Regions from separate parts of the Nocardia sp. NBC_01730 genome, predicted to be linked through region 1. Evidence: riboswitches for the same ligand, from Rfam matches in the RefSeq annotation. Region 1 holds a riboswitch; each other region holds the start of a gene.
The links. Region 1 has a riboswitch for S-adenosylmethionine ahead of OHB12_RS26815 (aminotransferase class V-fold PLP-dependent enzyme). Riboswitches for the same ligand answer to the same signal wherever they lie in the genome.
Positions count from the first base shown of each region.

Region 2: it holds a riboswitch for S-adenosylmethionine, as region 1 does, so the genes downstream of both, OHB12_RS29870 (hypothetical protein) here and OHB12_RS26815 (aminotransferase class V-fold PLP-dependent enzyme) in region 1, are expected to answer to the same signal.
Region 3: it holds a riboswitch for S-adenosylmethionine, as region 1 does, so the genes downstream of both, OHB12_RS23100 (rhodanese-like domain-containing protein) here and OHB12_RS26815 (aminotransferase class V-fold PLP-dependent enzyme) in region 1, are expected to answer to the same signal.

Region 1 is NZ_CP109162.1:6,384,509-6,391,103, reverse strand. Features, by position in the region: gene OHB12_RS26845 (MarR family winged helix-turn-helix transcriptional regulator) at 1-26, opposite strand, end outside; gene OHB12_RS26840 (crotonase/enoyl-CoA hydratase family protein) at 117-938, opposite strand; gene OHB12_RS26835 (2-oxo-4-hydroxy-4-carboxy-5-ureidoimidazoline decarboxylase) at 1,130-1,450, shown strand; gene OHB12_RS26830 (YbaK/EbsC family protein) at 1,504-1,980, shown strand; gene OHB12_RS26825 (flavin reductase family protein) at 2,059-2,610, shown strand; gene OHB12_RS26820 (Uma2 family endonuclease) at 2,670-3,269, opposite strand; gene OHB12_RS26815 (aminotransferase class V-fold PLP-dependent enzyme) at 3,346-4,665, opposite strand; SAM riboswitch class IV at 4,713-4,826, opposite strand; gene OHB12_RS26810 (Pls/PosA family non-ribosomal peptide synthetase) at 5,203-6,595, shown strand, end outside.
Region 2 is NZ_CP109162.1:7,239,456-7,246,050, reverse strand. Features, by position in the region: gene OHB12_RS29890 (imine reductase family protein) at 1-152, shown strand, start outside; gene OHB12_RS29885 (NADP-dependent isocitrate dehydrogenase) at 311-1,528, opposite strand; gene OHB12_RS29880 (MFS transporter) at 1,864-3,381, opposite strand; gene OHB12_RS29875 (TetR family transcriptional regulator) at 3,510-4,238, shown strand; SAM riboswitch class IV at 4,291-4,401, shown strand; gene OHB12_RS29870 (hypothetical protein) at 4,484-4,882, shown strand; gene metX (homoserine O-acetyltransferase MetX) at 4,879-6,039, shown strand; gene OHB12_RS29860 (DUF3017 domain-containing protein) at 6,106-6,351, opposite strand.
Region 3 is NZ_CP109162.1:5,552,664-5,559,258, forward strand. Features, by position in the region: gene OHB12_RS23075 (HAD-IIA family hydrolase) at 1-174, shown strand, start outside; gene OHB12_RS23080 (MarR family winged helix-turn-helix transcriptional regulator) at 206-649, opposite strand; gene OHB12_RS23085 (type 1 glutamine amidotransferase family protein) at 717-1,358, opposite strand; gene OHB12_RS23090 (RpiB/LacA/LacB family sugar-phosphate isomerase) at 1,723-2,175, shown strand; gene OHB12_RS23095 (O-succinylhomoserine sulfhydrylase) at 2,216-3,430, opposite strand; gene OHB12_RS23100 (rhodanese-like domain-containing protein) at 3,427-3,843, opposite strand; SAM riboswitch class IV at 3,858-3,974, opposite strand; gene OHB12_RS23105 (Rv0361 family membrane protein) at 4,038-4,487, opposite strand; gene OHB12_RS23110 (FAD-dependent oxidoreductase) at 4,918-6,330, shown strand; gene OHB12_RS23115 (amidohydrolase family protein) at 6,415-6,595, shown strand, end outside.

The DNA.
Region 1 (6,595 bases):
ATCGACCGGTCGTCCGCAGCGTCCACGCGATCTCACCTTTACTTGTATCAAATCAATTAGTTGCGCGATACAAGTATCGAGCGATATCCGGACAGGGGCAAGCGTTGGAGATGGCTTTACACACCCTTGAATTCGGGCGCGCGCTTCTCGAACACGGCCTTGACCGCCTCGGCGAGGTCCTCGGAGGGCAGGAACGCGGCGTTCCAGGCCGAGACGTAGCGCAGGCCCGCGGCGACCTCGTCCTTGCGCCGCTGATCCAGCACGTCCTTGGCGCCCTGCACCACCAGTGGCGGATTCGCGGCAATCTCGCGCGCCGTGGCGTGCGCCGCGTCCAGCACCGCTTCCTGGTCCGGGAAAACGTCGTTGACCAGTCCGATCTTCTCCGCGCGCGCGGCATCGATGTCCTTGGCGGTGTAGGCGAGCTCGCGCAGGTGCCCCTCGCCGATGATGCCGGGCAGCCGGTGCAGCGACCCGATGTCCGCGACGATCGCGACCTTGGCCTCCCGCAGGCTGAAGCTGGCGTCCGCACTCGCGTAGCGGATGTCGGCGGCCGCGATCAGGTCCAGCCCGCCACCGATGCACCAGCCGGACACCGCGGCGATCACCGGCTTGCGACAGTCCGCCACCGCGGTGACCGACGCCTGCATCTTGCGCAGCTCGTGCAGGAAGTCGGTGCGCGGCGCGGCCAGGGCCCGGTCCGTCATCAGCGGTCCGAACGTGCCGCTCATCGCGACCAAGTCGAGCCCGTAGGAGAAGTGCTTACCCGAACCCGTCAGCACAATGGCGCGGACCTCGGGGTCGGCGTCCAGCGCCTGGAAGATCTCCGGCAGCTCACGCCAGAAATCCGGGCCCATCGCGTTGCCCTTACCGGGACCGATGAGCGTCACCTGTGCGACGTGGTCCTCCGTTTCGACGCTGAAAGCCTGCCAATCTGTCATTCGTACAGCGTATCGAGACGTCCGAGGGCCCGTCTCCCGGCTAGCGGAACGTCCGTCGCGTGGGACTCGCCGGGAAACCTCGGAGCGTGTAAATCCTGTGCAAATTCGCAGCGACACACTGGGGCCCGGTTCGTGGGAAGACGGATCATGGTCGAGTCGGCGAATCACAGTCATCGGGTTCGGAGGCGCCCATGCTGATGCATCAGGGAATCGGCCTCGACCGGTTCAACGACTTGTCACGCGGCAGCGCGGTTCACGCGCTGTACGAGTGCTGCAGCAATGTCACGTGGGCGGCGAAGCTGACCGAAGCACGCCCCTATGCGGACCGGGACGCGCTGCTGACCAAGGCGGATGTCGAACTGCTCGCGCTGTCCCAGCAGGATATCGATCGCGCCTTCGAAGCGGTTGTGCACGAACAGGTCTCGGAGCACAGCCTGTCCGAACTCGCGCGGGTCACCCACGAGCGGATCGCGGGAATGCTCGGTCCGATCGAGGGCTACCCGGAGTACTGATCGACATTCCCACTCGCCCGGCGTACCGCCCGCAATCGCTCTACCCTGGTGGCATGCGCAGGTCGTCATTGCCGCCGGTCGCGAGCCGGGTCGCGGACACCCTCATCGCCCGTGGGCATCACGGCCTCATCGTCACCCAGCCGGCGCCGACGCATACCGCCGCGGACGCCGCGCGAGCGCTCGGCGTCGAGGTGGGTGCCATCACGAAATCGCTCGTGTTCCTGCTCGACGACGATCCGGTGCTACTGCTGGTCTCGGGCGCGCACCAGGTCGATCTGGCGAACACCGGTACGCGACTGGAGGGAACGCTGACTCGCGCGCCCGCCGACCTGGTGCGTGAGGTCACCGGACAGCCGATCGGCGGTGTCGCGCCGGTCGGTCATCCGACCAACCTGCCTACCTGGGTCGACAGCGCACTGTCCCGGCACCGCGAAGTCTGGGCCGCGGGCGGGCACCCGAACACCATTTTCCGCACGTCGTTCCCCGAGTTGGTGCGGATCACCGCGGGCCTTCCGATCGACGTCGATTGAATCGCGACCAGTGGCCCGCACACCGGACCACCATGCGGTCGACCACCCGCCGGGGAGACTCGGGCGTAGTTTCGTCATGTGACCGAAGCGCCACCGCCCGACACAGAGTTCCAGATCCTCGATGATCTGAGCGGCATCACCGCCGAGCAATACCGCGCCTCCATGCGCCACTATCCAGCGGGCGTCACCGTGGTCACCCTGTCCGCACCGAAGGGGCCGGTCGGCTTCACCGCGACCTCGTTCGCCTCGCTGTCGCTGGAACCCCCGCTGGTCTCCTTCAATATCGCGCACACGTCCTCCAGCCTGTCCGCACTGCTGGAAGCCGAGTCCGTCGTCATCCACTTCCTCGGCGAACACCAGCAACATCTGGCCCACCGCTTCTCCAGGACCGCCGAGGAACGCTTCACCGATCGCTCCCTGTGGACCACCCTCGACACCGGCGAACCGGTCCTGCACGGCACCCCGATCTGGCTGCGCACCGCCGTGCGGCAACTCATTCCGATCGGCGACCACACATTCGTTGTGGGCCTGGTCACCCGGGTCCACGACAACACCGACGAGAAACCCGCCGCCGCCCCGCTCCTCTACTACAACGGGCGCTATTACCGTCCGTCATCACTGGGCGACTGAACTGCCCGCGACCCACGGTCGGACTTGCGCGACCGATTCCGGATCAGTGCGTGTGCTGCTCAGCCACCGTCCAGCGCTGCGAAGTCGAGGTCGAGCGGGAACGGGTCGGTCAGACGGAGAACATCCTGATGTGTTCCGGCCAGTCGGTAACTGCGACTGGCCCAATCCAGGCGGTACTCCTGAATGATCTTCACCTTCCGATCGGCGGCCAGGTGCACGATCAGGTAGATCGGGATTCCTTCGTTCGCGTACTCCGCGCACTTGTCCACGGTGTCGGTGTACTCGGATCCCGGCGAGACGACCTCGGCCACCAGAAGCACGTCCGCTGTAGTCAACTTCCGGTCGTCATCGATGCACCGGTGCAGCGCCACATCCGGTCGGCGAAACGAGAAACCGGGGCTCGCCGGGCGGCTCCGGACGTAGTGCATCTCGAAATCCGTCACGACACCGGTGCACGGCTGGTCCGGGCCCGCCTGTTCCAAGGCGTTCGCCAGCCGCCGAGCCACGTTGTTGTGTTGGAATGTTCCACTGCGGCAGAAGATCACGTGACCGTCGACCACCTCGATCTGGCGCTGGACGTCCTCCGGAAGCGCCGCGTAGCCCTCCTCGGTGATGAGAAGGGCACCGGGGTCGGTGGCCCAGGCAGGCAGCGTGCTCATAGGTCCACCTCGAGGTCGGGTACCGGATACGCCGATAGTATCCGGCGGCCCCGTTCGGATCGGGGAACCGCAGCCTTCAGCCGATGAGGCAGGGCGCCGCGCCGGTGGGGGCGTCCGAGGTGAACGGGCGGGTTTCGGGGGTGGGGTTCCACAGACCGTTGGTGGCGGCGTAATCCCAGGCGGGGCCGGTGCGGACGAGAGTGGCGACGGACTCGACGAGACGTTCCACGTCGGCGGAGGTGGTGCCGAGGCCGATGCTGGCCCGGAGCGCGCCGTCCAGACCGAGACGGGTGAGCAGCGGGTGAGCGCAGAAACGGCCGTCTCGGACGCCGATGCCGTGTTCGGCGGAGAGATAGGCGGCGACGTGGCCGGGGACGAAACCGTCCAGTGTGAAGGCAACGATGCCGACGGTGTCGGGGCTGTCGGTCCAGATGCGGAGCAAGCGCACACCGGGAATAGCGGCCAGGCCTTCGCGCAGGCGGTCGGCGAGCCGGTGTTCATGGGCGGCAAGAGTTTCGGCGTCGATCGCACAGAGCGTGTCACAGGCGGCGGCCAGCGCGGCGGCGCCGAGCACATTCGGCGACCCGGCCTCGTGCCGCTGTGGAGCCGGGGCCCACTCGGCCCCGGTGGTGCTCACCTCCCGCACCGCCCCGCCGCCCGCCAAATACGGCTGGGCCGCGTCCAGCCAGTCGCGGCGCCCGACAAGCACGCCCGCGCCGAACGGCGCGTACAGCTTGTGCCCGGAGAAGGCCAGATAGTCGATACCCGTGTCGCGCAAGCTGATTCGCCGGTGTGGGGCCAGTTGCGCGGCGTCCACCAGAATCCGGGCGCCGCACTGGTGCGCGATGGTGGCCAGCCGCTCCAACGGAAGCACCTCACCGGTCACGTTCGACGCGCCAGTCACCGCGAGCAACGCGGCCGGTCTGCTACACAGCTCGGCGACCAGCGTGCCGATCGTCTCCTCGACGGTGTCGGCGGCCGCTACGACGCGGCGGCCGTTCCTGGCCCACGGCAGGAAGTTGGCGTGGTGCTCGATGTCGAGCACCACCGTCTCGCCGGGCACACAGGAGGCCAACAGGTTCAGCGAGTCGGTGGTGTTGCGGGTGAACACCACCACCTGGTCGTCGGCGGCATCGAGAAACCGGGTGACCGAGCCGCGCGCGGCCTCATAGCACTCGGTGGAGATCCGGGAGGCGTAACCCGCGCCGCGGTGCACGCTGGCATAGAACGGCAGCAGCTGCTGTACCCGGTCGATGACCTGTGCCAATGCGGGCGCGCTCGCCGCGTAGTCGAAGTTGGCGTAGGTGGTCGTCCCACCCTGCACAAGCGGCACTCGAAGGTCGTCGCCGGAGACCCGGGCGAGCGCGGCACAGGTAGTGTCGACAGCAGTGGTCATCACGTAAATCCCGTCGGTTCGGGGACCCGCGATCGAATGATTCGTCGAGTCCGCGCTTGCCGCGCCCGGTCGGGCGGCGGCCGTGTCGTCACCCGGAGCACCCCACCGCGGAGGAGGGTTGCCGACCAGCAAGCCGGGGCTTGACGCTGGCACTCATGACCTGAACCGAGATTGGCAGACACAAACCGGAACTGTCAACCTGGTTCCGCCGGAACGTGCGAGACCGGCGCCGCTCGCGGGGCGACCACGACACAAGTGGACGGGGGATCAGGTTGGCGCTGGGGTGAGATCGTTGACCGACGGTCAGCGATCACCTGGCGAACCCCACGCGCACACCGTGACCAGGTGTTGACGTGCCACGAACCGCGAAATTCAACGAAATCTGAAACAGCGGGCACAGCATCGCCCGGTCCCGCGGACCGGTTCGGTGAACAACGAACGACAACAACCCGGGTACCGTGGACGATTGGCCAGCGTGGCGTTTGCCCTTTGGTAACCCAACTATGACACAACTACCGGAAGTGCGAGGCCAGTTCGATGGGAGGTGCGCAGAGCACCATGCTCCAGCCCCAGGTTGACGCGACGACAAGCCCGCTGCTGCGAGGCGGCCATGCCTCCCAGGCCCGCACACTCGTCGACATCCTGACGGCCACCGCACTCGCCCACCCCGACGCCCCCGCCATCGATGACGGCCAGGTAGTGCTCTCCTACCTGGAGCTGGTGGTCGAGATCGAGAAGACCATGGCCAGGCTCGCCACGGCGGGCGTGCGACCCGGCGACCGGGTCGGTGTACGTCTGCCGTCGGGCACACGCCGGCTCTACGTCACCATCCTCGCCGTCTTATACGCCGGCGCCGCCTACGTGCCGGTCGACGCCGACGACCCCGACGAACGCGCCCAGCTGGTCTTCGGCGAAGCCCAGGTCACCGCAATCGTGACCGCCGAAGGAATCGAGACCACGGCCGCAGGCATCCGCGCGGCCGAGCGGGACGCGCGCGACGACAACTGGTCCACGCTGCCCACCCCCGACGACGACGCCTGGATCATCTTCACCTCCGGCTCCACCGGAACGCCGAAAGGCGTTGCCGTCACCCACCGCAACGCCGCCGCCTTCGTCGACGCCGAAGCCGGGCTGTTCCTGCGCGACGCCCCGATCGGTCCCGGTGATCGGGTCCTCGCGGGCCTCTCGGTGGCCTTCGACGCGTCCTGCGAGGAAATGTGGCTGGCCTGGCATAACGGCGCCTGCCTAGTCCCCGCCCCGCGCGATCTGGTGCGCACCGGCGCTGACCTCGGTCCCTGGCTGGTGCGGCGCGAGATCAGCATCGTCTCGACCGTGCCGACCCTGGCGGCGACCTGGCCGGTCGAGGCGTTGGAGGCGGTACGCCTGCTGATCTTCGGTGGCGAGGCCGTGCCGCCGGAACTCGCCGAACGTCTTGCCGGAAACGGTGATTCGAATCGCGAAGTGTGGAATACCTACGGCCCCACCGAGACGACAGTCGTCGCCTGCGCCGCGCTGCTGAACGGCCGATGGCCGATCCGGATCGGGCTACCACTCGACGGCTGGGATCTCGTTGTGGTGGACCAGGCGGGAAACCCCGTGGCAGAGGGCGAATCCGGCGAACTGGTCATCGGGGGCGTCGGCCTCGCGCGCTACCTCAACCCGGCCAAAGACGCGGAGAAGTACGCTCCGCTGCCCTCGGTCGGCTGGGACCGCGCCTACCGCAGCGGCGACCTGGTCCGCAACGACAGCACCGGGTTGGTCTTCCTCGGCCGCGCCGACGATCAGATCAAGCTCGGCGGCCGCCGCATCGAGCTCGGTGAGATCGACAACGCGCTCCAGCATCTTCCCGGTGTCACGGGTGCCGCCGCCGCGATCCGAGCCACCGAAGCAGGCAACCGGGTCCTGGTCGGCTACCTGACCGGCCCGACGC
Region 2 (6,595 bases), 850 kb from region 1:
GGACTGCCAGCCGCACCCAGGGCGTGCCGACGGATCTGCTCGACCCGTTGCAGCGACTGTTCGACGCGGAAGTCGAACGCGGCAACGGTTCGGCGAGCTTCACCCGTGCCGTCGCCGGCCTGATCGGCAGCGGCGTGGCGAGCCGGAACTGACCTGGCAAAAACAGTGCGGGCACCCGCTCCACCACAGGTGGGTCGGGTGCCCGATTCCGTTCAGCCCGGCGCTGGGTACCCACCCAGCGCCGGAGTCGGCCGAGCACTATGCCTCGGCCCCGCAGCTCGGCGCCGAGACGGTTCGGCGCCGGGTCGGCTCAGCGCAACGCGCGAGCCAGGTTGGCGTCCAGCGCGCCGAGGAACTCCTCGGTGCTCAGGTAGCCCTGGTCCCCGCCGACGAGCAGCGCGAGGTCCTTGGTCATCTGGCCGCCCTCGACGGTCTTGATGACGACGTCCTCCAGGGTCTGCGCGAAGCCGATGACCTCAGGAGTGCTGTCCAGCTTGCCGCGGTGCTCGAGGCCGCGGGTCCAGGCGAAGATCGACGCGATCGGATTGGTCGAGGTCGGCTTGCCCTGCTGGTGCTGGCGGTAGTGCCGGGTGACGGTGCCGTGCGCGGCCTCGGCCTCACAGGTGCGGCCGTCCGGGGTCAGCAACACGGAGGTCATCAGGCCGAGCGAGCCGAAGCCCTGCGCGACGGTGTCGGACTGCACGTCGCCGTCGTAGTTCTTGCAGGCCCAGACGTAACCGCCCTCCCATTTCATGGACGAGGCGACCATGTCGTCGATCAGGCGGTGCTCGTAGGTGAGGCCGGCCGCGTCGAACTGGGTCTTGAACTCGGCGTCGAAGACCTCCTGGAAGGTGTCCTTGAACATACCGTCGTAGGCCTTCAGGATGGTGTTCTTCGTGGACATGTACACCGGATAGTTCTGCGCGAGCCCGTAGTTGAGCGAAGCGCGCGCGAAATCCTCGATGGACTTCTTGAAGTTGTACATGCCCATCACAACGCCGCCGTCCTCGGGCATCTTCACGACCTCGTGCACGATCGGCTCGCTGCCGTCGTCCGGGGTGAAGGTGAGGGTGACAGTTCCGCCTTGGAACACCTTGAAATCGGTGGCGCGATACTGATCGCCGAATGCGTGACGGCCGATGATGATCGGCTTGGTCCAGCCCGGCACCAGGCGCGGGACGTTGGAAATGATGATCGGGGCGCGGAAGATCGTGCCGCCGAGAATGTTGCGGATGGTGCCGTTGGGCGACCGCCACATCTTCTTCAGGCCGAACTCCTCGACGCGCGCCTCGTCCGGGGTGATGGTGGCGCACTTCACGCCGACGCCGTGCTGCTTGATGGCATTGGCGGCGTCGATCGTGACCTGGTCGTCTGTCTTGTCCCGGTACTCGATACCCAGGTCGTAATACTCCAGGTTCACGTCGAGATACGGGTGGATCAGTTTGTCCTTGATGAACTGCCAGATGATCCGGGTCATCTCGTCGCCGTCGAGTTCGACGACGGTGCCTTCAACCTTGATCTTGGACATGGATCTTCGTGTCCTCCTAGGATGGTGCCCTTATTGCACGGCCAGGCGAAGACGCTTGTGAGCGGACCCCAGCTGTTCCAACAGACAACGTATATGTCCCGCGTTGTCCGCGAGACTTCTGGTGCAAACAAGACAAGCGTACTGCTTCCGAAGATCTCACCACGCGGGCAGCCCCCGGGGTGAGCCGGGCCACGATGGTTACCGATTGGTAGGTCGGCGGCATCTTCACGGCGCGCAACGACCGCGGCCGTCGGCAACCCCTCGATACCGCGACGCACAGGAAACGACGAGGTCCGCGCATCGCCGGTGCGATACGCGGACCTCGTGCGACCGAATCAGACCGCGACCGGAACCCGGGCGTCCGAGGCACCTGCAGCGCCTTGTTCGGAGCCTTCGATCAGGCTCTCGGGCCGATCCCGGATCATGAGGGCGATGACCGGGATAGCCGCGAGGAAGAACCCGGCGCCGACGTAGAAGGCCACGTCGTAGCTGTGGATCGCGGCACGCGCGGCCAAGTTGTCGATGGCCGGATTGTTCGCCGCGAAGGTCTTGGCGACCTGCACCGAGATGGTGGTCAGCAACGCTGTGCCGACCGCGCCGCCGACCTGCTGCGCCGCGTTCAGCAGCGCGGAGGCCACACCCGAGTCCTCTTCCTCCACTTGATGCAGGGCAACGGTCTGCATGCCGACGAACAGCGGGCCCATGCCCAGCGCGATCAACACCTGAGCGGGCAGCACACCCGCGAGGTAACTGTCGCCGTAGCCCAGTTGCGCGAGCAGCACCAGGCCGATGACCCCGAGCACGGCGCCGCCCACCATCAGCGGACGCGGCCCGAGCTTCGGCAGCAACGCGCTGGTGACGCCCGCGGAGATCGCGATGCCCGCAGGGAAGGGCAGGAACGCGAAGCCTGCCTTCAGCGCGGAGTAGCCGAGCGTGATCTGGAAGTAGTAGCTCAGGAACAGGAACATCGCGAACATGGCGATCGGGATGAGCAGCGCGGCAAGGAACGCGCCACCCCGGTTGATCTCCCCAGGAATGTGCAGCGGCAACAGCGGGTTCGACGAGCGCCGTTCGATCGCGATGAAGGCGATGAGCAAGCCCAGCCCCACGATGAGCAGCGCGAGGGTGCTGCCCGCCAGCCAGCCGTCGTCGGCGGCGCGGCTGAAGCCGTACACAATGGCGATCAGACCCGTCGTCACGGTGACGGCGCCCGGCACGTCGTAACCTCCGCTGCGCGGCGTCGGCACGTCCTTCACCACCCAGGCCAGCGCGCCGAGCAGCGCAAGGAACGCGACCGGCGTGTTGACCAGCAGGCACCAGCGCCAGGAGGCGTACTCGGTGAGTGCGCCTCCCGCGATCAATCCGAGCGCCGCGCCGCCGGCGGAGACGCCGGCGAACAGGCCGAAGGCCTTGGCGCGCTCACCGGGTTCAGTGAAGGTCACCGACAGCAGCGAGAGCGCGGCCGGCGCGAGCAGTGCGGCGAACGCACCCTGGAGCGCACGCCCGGCAAACATCTCGGCGCCATTCTGCGCGAGACCGGCCAGGGCGGAGGCGCCTGCGAAGCCGACCAGCCCGATGAGGAAGATCCGGCGCCGCCCCAGGTAGTCGGCCAGCCGACCGCCCAGCAGCAGCAGGCCGCCGAAGATCAGTGTGTAGGCCGTGAGCATCCATTGCCGGTTGCCGTCACTGATGTCGAGATCGCGCTGGGCGAACGGCAGCGAGATGGTCACGATCGTGGCGTCCAGAACCACCATGAGCTGGGCCAATGCGATCACCCCCAGCGCAAGCCAGCGCGCCGAACTGCCCTGTCTTTCCGGAACGTCTACCGCTTTCGCAGTCTCGGTCACCGTCATCTCCTCGTTGGTCGAAGTAGTGGAGCCATCCTGTCATTTGGCGACATTTGTCGTCAAGAGAAAAAAGTCGTAATACGACATTTGGCTGTTCTAGACATGAAACTGTCAGATCGCGATACGATGTGCACATGCTCGAGTCATCAGCGCCGATCGGCGCGAGCGCAGCGGCGGACACCTCCGCGAGCCCACCAGCGAACCCGGGGCAGCCCGGCCTGCGCGAACGCAAGAAGCAGCAGACCAGGCTGCGCATCATCGAGGTCGGCCTCGACCTGTGTGACACCCAGGGCTTCGACGCGACAACGGTCGAGCAGATCGCCAACGCCGCCGATGTCTCGCCGCGCACGATCAACCGCTACTTCGACAGCAAAGAGGACATCGTCCTCGGCCCGGTGAAGGACTTCGGGCTCGCCGTCGCCGAGACTCTGCGCGACCTTCCGGTCGCAGGCAACGAACTCGAGGCGCTGCGCGAGGCGTTCTTGCACGTGGTGGGCCAGGCTGCCGACGAAGGCAACACGGGACCGATCTCGTTCCGGCAGTTCCAGCAGATGCAGCGGATTCTGCGCAGCAGCCCGTCGGTCAGCGCGCGCAGCCTCGAACATGCCGACGACAGGACCGCCGCGATCGCGGCCGTGGTGGCCGAGCGGCTCGGCACCGAACCCGACTCGCCCGCGGTGCGCCTGATCGTCGGAACCTGGCAGCTGATCGGCCACGTCGGCATGGAGTGCTCAGGCGAGGCGTTCGTTCAGGACGACCTTGCGACCGCGGCCGCGGCCGCGGCAGGACGCGCCGCGTTCATCGACACCTTCGACGAGTTCGTACGCACCTGCTGCGTCGCGCGAACCAGCGATGGCCAGTGAGTTCGCCGGAAGATTTCGAAGGCTGACCGCCTGCCAGCTATGATGCCGAAAAGGTCATGAGTGCCAGCGCCAAGCCCCGGCTCGCTGGTCGGCAACCCTCCAGCCGCGGTGGGGTGCTCCGGGTGATGACCTGGCTCCCGAAAGTCGGGAGCAAGCGCGCTCAGGAGGTCGCCGAAATGTGTTGTTGTTCACACGCACCCGGATAACCCTCCAGTACCGGCGAACACCTGCTTTGGAGCAAAACCATGAGTGATTTCACCGCACCCGCGACCGGAAACTACCTGCCGCAGGTGTCGTTCGACACTGAGCAGATTCACGTCGGACAGGTTCGTTCCGGCATGACGAGCGCTCGTACGCACAGGCAGCGACTGATCCCGACCGGGACGGTCGCCGCATTCGAGCGGCGCGGCGGCGCGGGCAAGAAGGCCGTCGGCGGGTCGGCCCCGCAGAGCCATGACCTCGGGAATGTGCGTTCTCTCGTGATTCAGCCCGCGTCTGTACAGATTGGACTGCGGACGCGTTCTCGCCTGACACCCGACGAGAAATCGACGTCAAGAGCCACCTACAGCCTGGTCCGCCCCGCAGTCGGTATCCAAGATATCGACACCGACCCTCGCGCCGGTTTCTCGGCGGCGGCGTCGTGACCGTGCGTATCGAACCGAATACCGGCCGTCCCTCCGGCGTAGTACTGCCGCCTCCGGACGGGCAGCTCGGCATCGTCGACATCGGGGACGCGCTACTGGAGAGCGGCGCGGTCGTTCCGGACGTCCACTTGGCCGTGCAGCGCTGGGGTGAGCTCTCTCCCGCGCTGGACAATGTCGTGCTTGTCGAACACGCGCTGACCGGCGATTCGCACGTCGTCGGCAGGCCCGATGGCATCCACCCGTTGCCCGGCTGGTGGGACGGGATGGTCGGTCCCGGCGCGCCGCTGGACACCGACGAATGGTGTGTGATCGCGACGAACGTGCTCGGCGGCTGTATGGGTAGCACCGGCCCGTCCACCCGCGCTCCGGACGGAAACCCTTGGGGCACACGGTTTCCGGAGATCTCCATCCGGGACCAGGTGACCGCGGAGGCGGCGCTGATGGATCTGCTCGGCATCCGGCGGCTCGCCGCCGTCGTCGGCGGGTCGATGGGCGGCATGCGGGTGCTGGAGTGGATGGTCGGCGCGCCGGAACGGGTCGCCTCCGCACTGGTGCTCGCGGTCGGCGCGCGCGCCACCGCCGACCAGATCGGCACTCAGACCACGCAGATCGCGGCGATCAAGGCCGACCCCGACTGGCAGGGCGGCGACTATCACGACACCGGCCGCGCCCCGATGGCAGGAATGGGCATCGCCCGACGCATCGCGCACCTGACCTACCGCACCGAGTCCGAGCTCGACCACCGGTTCCAGAACAAGCCCCAGGGCGACGAAGATCCGTCGCGCGGCGGCCGCTACGCGGTGCAGAGCTACCTGGACCACCAGGCCGAGAAGCTGTGCAAGCGCTTCGATCCCGCCACCTATGTACTGCTGACCGAAGCGATGAACCGCCATGACGTCGGCCGCGGGCGCGGCGGTGTCGCGGCGGCCCTCGCGGCCACACCGGTGCCCTGCGTGGTCGGCGGCGTCGACTCTGACCGGCTCTACCCGCTCTGGACCCAGCAGGAGCTGGCTGATCTGCTACCTGGCTGCGATGGGCTGGAGGTCGTACACTCGCGCGACGGGCACGACGGCTTCCTCACCGAGGCGGCCGCGGTATCGAAGCTGCTGACCGAGACCATGCGACTGGCGCGGATCGGCGTGCGCAGCGAACGGTGAACTGTGGACCTCGCCCCATGACGGGGCTTGTTGCCCGAATGTCAGCCGACACCGATCATCGCCGTGCTAGCCGACACCCATCGTGTTGATCGTGACCGCGAGGAACACGATGCTCGAGCCGAGCAGGGTCAGCGCACCCACGTCGAACGGCTTGCTACGCACCGCGAGCAGACCGACCCGCGCCGTCGGAAGGCACAGGCGGAAGGCCGCGGCCAGCAGCGTCGCACCTCCGAAGAACAACGCCCCCCGTCGCCACCGGTCGGAGGCGACGAACACCACGGCCACCATAATCACCAGCGTGACGACGACCATCGGCAGGTGGCAGCGCAGGAACTGCGCGCCCAGGCTGCTGGCGGACCGCCGCCCGGCGCTAGGAGTATCGGCATCGGTCACGGCCCGATTCTTCCAGACGCCTTCACACCGCGCCGCCGACGGGCATGCGGCTTCTGTTCAAACCTTCGCCCCTCGATGGCCTACCGGATCCGTTCGGTCGTGAAGCCGCTCGGTGCGCCTCGGATGTAGCGCATTCAATCGGATTCATTAATGCCAACCAACA
Region 3 (6,595 bases), 830 kb from region 1:
GACCGCATGGACACCGACGTCATCTCCGGCCTGGAAGCCGGCATGCGTACCATCCTGGTCACCACAGGCATCTCCACCCGCGCGTCCTTCGAGGCGTACCCCTACCGGCCGACCATGGTGCTGGATTCCGTCGCCGACCTCGTCGGCCGAACCAAGTCCCCGTTCGCCACCTGATTCGGATCGGTACGAGGGCGCGAAGCAGGCCCTAGTCCTCCGTGATCGCGTCCAGCGCGGCGGAGAGCTTCGCGAGCACTTCGACGGTCAGCGCGAGCTGTTCCGGACCGAGTTCGGCCGCAAGACGTTTCGACATCACCGCGTGTTGCGGGTCGATGCGGTGGACGGTGGCCAGACCTGCCTCGGTAGCGGCGACAAGTTTCGCGCGGCGGTGGGCAGGGTTGGGACGGTATTCGGCAAGTCCCTTGTCCACCAACAGGTCCGCGATACGCTGCACGCTCTGGCGCGTGATGCCCATCTCGCGTGCGATACCCGCGACCGACAGCGGTGTGCGCAGTACCGCGCCAAGCACCTGCCACCAGGCCGCGGTCAGACCCGCAGGTCGGGCCAGTTCCTCAGCGACCGCAAGGAATTGGCCATTCACACGGAACGACGTGATCGCCGCCGTGCTGAACAGCTCCTGCTCACCGGTCATGATTCACCTCCCGCTGCGTGCCGCACGGCGATCCGGCCGATCAACCGGATCGCCGTGCGATTCTTCCTCATCCGACCTGCGCCGCCCGCTGCGCCTCGTACTCCGCGAGCACCGCGTAGCCTGCCGGATCGGCATGCGCGAACAGTCGATACCAGCCGTCGAGAACGTGCGGTTCGTATATGCCGAGCCTTCCGAGCACCTCGCGCGCGAACTCGAACGGCGCGCTCGCGCTGGCCGTGATCACGTCACCGTCGGTGACGGCGGGCTCGCTCACATAGTGATCACCGCCCGAATAGCCGCTGTAGAGCAGGTATTCCGCGACGTTGCTCGTGTGTCTGCGGGTATCGAGCAGACCTTCCTTGGCCAGGCCGAAGGTGGCGCCACAGATGGCGGCGACCGGAACACCCGCCGCTACGAGTTCACGCGCCTTGCGCGCGAACGGCACCAGCTCCTCGCCCTCCCAGGTCTCCGCACCGGGCAGGATCAGCATCGCGCTGTCGGCGGGCGCGAGGTCGGCGAGCACGACGTCCGGCACGATGCGCATCCCACCCATCGTCGTGATCGGCTCCGCGGTCAGGCCGACCGTCGTGACCTGCCACGTCCCCGGCTCCCGATGCCAGCTCGACTTGTTGATGTGCGCAGTGGCCGCCCCGACCTCCCAGTCGGCCAGGGTGTCGTAAACGGCCAGGTGAACTGTCTTGGTTCGCATGACAGCATGTTGGCATATTTGACAGCATGCTGTCAATGTCGCGACTGCCTCCGAGCGCTGCCGTGGCCGAGCCCGCAGACGCGCTCCCGAGGCACATCCAGCCAGACACCCCACCACGCAGACTCGCCGGCAAAGGTGACCACTCTTGCACTCGGACATCCAGGGCAGACACCGCGCACCTGGTTGCGCAGGCCGCTCCCGAGCGCTCGGCCGCAGCGAGCCAGTCGGACACCGCCCGCTCGGTTGCCAGAGCAGAGCCCGGGCGCTACGCAACCAGCCGGCGCCCACCGACGGCACAACCTATGCGCGCCGATTCGCTCAGGAAGGCCGCCCACCTGGCGAGAAGGCCCACTACGCTGGGAGCATGCGGATTTCGGTGGCGGCGGACGAGCGGGTAGGAGTGGCCGAGGAATTGGTCGGCGAGTTGCACAGGCGCGGACACGAAACCGTACTGCACGGCGCACTGTCCGACGCGGAACGCGACGACTGGGCCTGGGCGAGCGAAGCGGCCGCACGCGACGTCGCGGCACGCCGCACCCACCAGGCCGTCATCTGCTGCTGGACCGGCACCGGCGCCTCGATGGCCGCCAACAAGGTCGCGGGCATCCGCGCGGCACTCTGCACCGATGCCGCGACCGCGGCAGGCGCCCGCACCTGGAACGACGCGAACGTCCTCGCTCTGAGCCTGCGTTCGACCTCCAGCGCCGAACTCCGCGAAATCCTCGACGCCTGGTTCAGCACCGAACCGAGCAATACCCCCGAGGACCAGGCAAACATCGCCCATCTCACCAAGATCGAGCACACCGCCAACGTCTGACCCCGCCAGGAGCCGGCCGGCGAGACGAGGTGCGTGCGGGTCAGCCCAGGGCTTGGTCGAGATCGCCGAGGAGGTCTTCGACGTCTTCGAGCCCTACCGAGATGCGGACGACACCGTCGGAGAGGCCGATGGTGGCTCGACCCTCGGGACCCATCGCGCGGTGGGTTGTGGTGGCGGGATGGGTGATCAGGGATTTGGCGTCGCCGAGGTTGTTGGAGATGTCCACGATCCGCAACCGGTTCAGCACCTCGAAAGCGCGCTTCTTCGCCTCGTTCTCAGGTGCCTTCAGCTCGAAGGTGACCACGGTGCCGCCCGCACTCATCTGAGTGGTGGCCAGAGCGTGCTGCGGATGCGATTCCAGGAACGGGTACCGCACCCAGCTGACGGCCGTGTTGTCCGCCAGGAAGCGGGCGATCCGCAGCGCCGACTCCGCCGAATGGCGCACCCGCAGCGGCATCGTCTCCAGCCCCTTGAGCAGCGTCCACGCATTGAACGGGCTCAGCGCCGGACCGGTATGACGCATCAGCATTTTCACCGGACCGTCGATGTAGTCCGCGGCACCGAGAATGGCACCGCCGAGCACCCGCCCCTGCCCGTCGATGTGCTTGGTGCCGGAGTAGACCACCACGTCGGCACCCAGTTCGAAACCGCGTTGCAGCAGTGGTGTGGCGAAGACGTTGTCCAGCACCACTTTCGCGCCCGCCGCATGCGCCAGCTCGGTCACCCGGCGCACATCGACCAGCGTCTGCATCGGGTTGGCGGGCGTCTCGAAGAACACCGCCTGGGTGGGCACCGACAGCGCCTGTTCCCACTGGTCCAGATCCTCGCCGTCGACGAAGACGGTCTCCACGCCCCAGCGCGGCAGGATCTCGTTGCACACCACGAAGCAGGAGCCGAACAGACTGCGCGCGGCGACGAGTCGATCGCCTGCGCCGAGCAGCGCACCGAGAGCGGTGAACACCGCGGACATTCCGCTCGCGGTCGCGAAACACGCTTCGGCGCCGTCGATCAGCCGCATCCGCTCCTCGAACATGGCGACGGTCGGGTTGCCGTAACGGGAGTAGACGAAATGCTCGACGTCGCCGGTGAAGGCAGCCTCGGCGGCCTCGGCGCTCTCGTAGACGAAGCCAGAGGTCAGGTAGAGCGCCTCGGCGGTTTCCTCGAAACCTGAGCGCCGCAGTCCACCCCGCACACCGAGCGTCGCGGGACCGACACCCTCCGGCAGCGGCCGGTCGATCGCACCACCGGTGATCACGACTGCCGCCAGGGTAGTCCGAGCGCACGCCAGCCGGAGCCGCCGCGATGCCCGAATTCGTCGAGGGGACCTTCGAAGCCTTCGAGCACGTTGTAGGAAGTGTGGTAGCCCGCGGTGGTCGCGGCGACAGCCGCGCCGATCGAACGCTGCCCGGAACGACACAGGAACACGACCGGGGCGTCCGGGGCGTGGTCCACCAGGGCCTGCTTCAGCTGCTCGACAAACGCTTTGTTGCGCGCGCCGGTGGAGTCGACCCACTCGATCAGCACGGTCGGCCGATCGATCGAGCTCGTATCGGGGACACCGACAAATTTCCATTCGGCTTCCGTCCGCACGTCGACCAAGACGGCTTCGGGTTGGTCCCGCAACACTTCCCACGCCTGCTGGGGTGTGATGTCACCGGCATAACTCATGTGCACCTCCTGCGAATCCGCACTTGCCGCGCTCAGGCTCGAGCCACGGCCAGGTCGTCACCCGGAGCACCCCACCGCGGAGGAGGGTTGCCGACCAGTAATGCCGGGGCTTGACACTGGTTCTCATGACCTTCGACTGAGATTGCACCGATGCGGGTCACCGTGTCAAACGGTTGGCCGCACTGCGGGAACATTCAGTGACAGACCAGCCACTTCGCACCGGATCTGGTCAGATTCCAGGTCGCCGTCTTCTCCTCGCCGTCGACCTTCGTGGTCACGGTCACCCTGCCCTTGTCGCCGTCCCTCATCGGATTGTCGAGTTTCGTGATTTCGACGGACTTTCCGGGCCCCGCCTGTCCGGCCAGCGGCGAACGTGCGGCGTCGAAGCCATGGCATGCGGTGCCGGGCGGCGGCACCGTGGCGGTGTTGTTGGAGCCATCGACGAACTTGCGGACCGCCGCGACAATGCGGTCGGAATCTGTGACATTCTTCTCAGTCGGCGACAGCATCCCGCCGAGCACGATTCCGACCAACACGATCACCGCGACCGCCGCCGCCGCGACGAAAGGGACCGCGGAACGCTTGTCGGTCTGATCGACCCGGATGATTTCGTCCTCGCCCGCGGTCGGCTGCTGCTCGGTCATGACTCGATGATCCCTGGTCGCCGCGGGTATCGAGCGACCAGGCCCCGATTCGGGACACGCTTAATCACTCGACGGAGACCGGGCGGTCGCTATAGCGAGCGCGGGAACGGGTAACCGGAAATTGTGACGTTCGATGGCATCCATCCAGTTCACGCACCGGCGCGGTGCGGCATCGGCCACCCCGATAGAATCGCGGGACTGCGGTCGGCTGTCATAGCCAATCGGCAGCTCGTCGCCGCAGTGAACCGGGCACCGTGCAGACCCGAGCCAGCATCGCCGGTGTCGGCACCGACAGGGTGCAACCAAGCCAGTGCGTCAACTTAGCCTAAGCTAAGACCGACGTTAATTGTTATTCGACCAATAAGGGTGCGCGTAAGAGATGACCGAACAGAGTGCAGGATCGACAAGCGGTGTACACGGGCCCTCCGTGATGACGCAAGCTGCCTCCTCCGGGCCGGACGCGCACACCGCAGGGACCCGCCCGCTCCGCATCGCGATCGTGGGCGCAGGACCGGCCGGGATCTACGCCGCCGACGCGTTGATGAAATCCGACGCAGAGGTGAGCATCGACCTGTTCGAACGCATGCCTGCGCCGTTCGGGCTGATCCGGTACGGCGTCGCGCCGGACCATCCGCGGATCAAGGGCATCATCACCGCCCTGCACAAGGTGCTCGACAAGCCGCAGGTGCGACTGCTGGGCAACATCGACTACGGCACCGACATCACCCTCGACGACCTGCGCACCTTCTACGACGCGGTGATCTTCTCCACCGGAGCCAATGCCGACCGTGCCCTGGACGTCCCCGGCATCGGCCTGGACGGTTCGTTCGGCGCGGCGGACTTCGTGTCCTGGTACGACGGGCACCCCGACGTACCGCGCACCTGGCCACTGGACGCGGAGAAAGTCGCGGTCCTCGGCGTCGGCAACGTCGCACTCGACGTGGCGCGTGTGCTGGCCAAGACCGGCGACGAACTGCTGCCCACCGAGATCCCGCCGAACGTCTACAAGGGGTTGAAGAACAACAAGGCCGTCGAGGTCCACGTCTTCGGCCGCCGTGGACCCGCCCAGGCCAAGTTCACCCCGCTCGAGCTGCGCGAGCTCGACCACTCGCCGACCATCGAGGTCATCGTCGACCCCGAAGACATCGACTACGACGAAGGCTCCGAAGCCGCGCGCCGCCACTCCAAGCAGGTCGACATGGTCGCCAACACCCTCGAGCAGTGGGCCATCCGCGACGTCGGCGACCGACCGCACAAGCTGTTCCTGCACTTCTTCGAGTCCCCGTCCGAGGTGCTCGGCGAAGACGGCAAGGTCGTGGGCCTGCGCACCGAGCGCACCCAGCTCGACGGCACCGGCAACGTCAAAGGCACCGGCGTCTTCAAGGACTGGGACATCCAGGCGGTCTACCGCGCCGTCGGCTATCTGTCGCAGAACCTGACCAACCTGCCCTTCGACGACCAGGCCGGCACCGTGCCGAACGAGGCCGGTCGCGTGATCGCCGACGAGAACGCCGACGGCGCCGACCGCTACCTGCCTGGCACCTACGTCACCGGCTGGATCAAGCGTGGTCCCGTCGGCCTGATCGGCCACACCAAGGGCGACGCCAACGAGACCGTGGCCTGCCTGCTCGACGACAGCACGAGCTTCACCCCGGCCGCCGCACCGGAGCTTGACGCCGTCACCGAGTTCCTCGAGGGCAAGGGCATCCCGTTCACCACCTGGCAAGGCTGGTACCGCCTGGATGCCCACGAGCGCGCGCTCGGCGAGCCGGAGGGCCGGGAGCGGGTCAAAGTCGTCGAGCGCGAGGACATGCTCCGTGCCAGCGAGCCACACAAGGTCTGATCACCCCGGCGGGACCAGCTCCGCTGCCGCGGCAACCACCCTGCTGCGGCAGCGGAAAACCCGACACTGAGGCATTCTGTACAAGTGTTCGATGCCCACCTGCACATCTTCGACCCGCGGTTCCCGCTGGCCGAGAACGAGGGCTACCTGCCCGACCCGTTCACCATCGCCGACTACCGAAAGCGCATGGCGCGCTTCGACGTCGGCGGCGGCGCCGTGGTCAGCGGCTCGTTCCAGGGCACGGATCAGAGCTACCTGAAGGCCG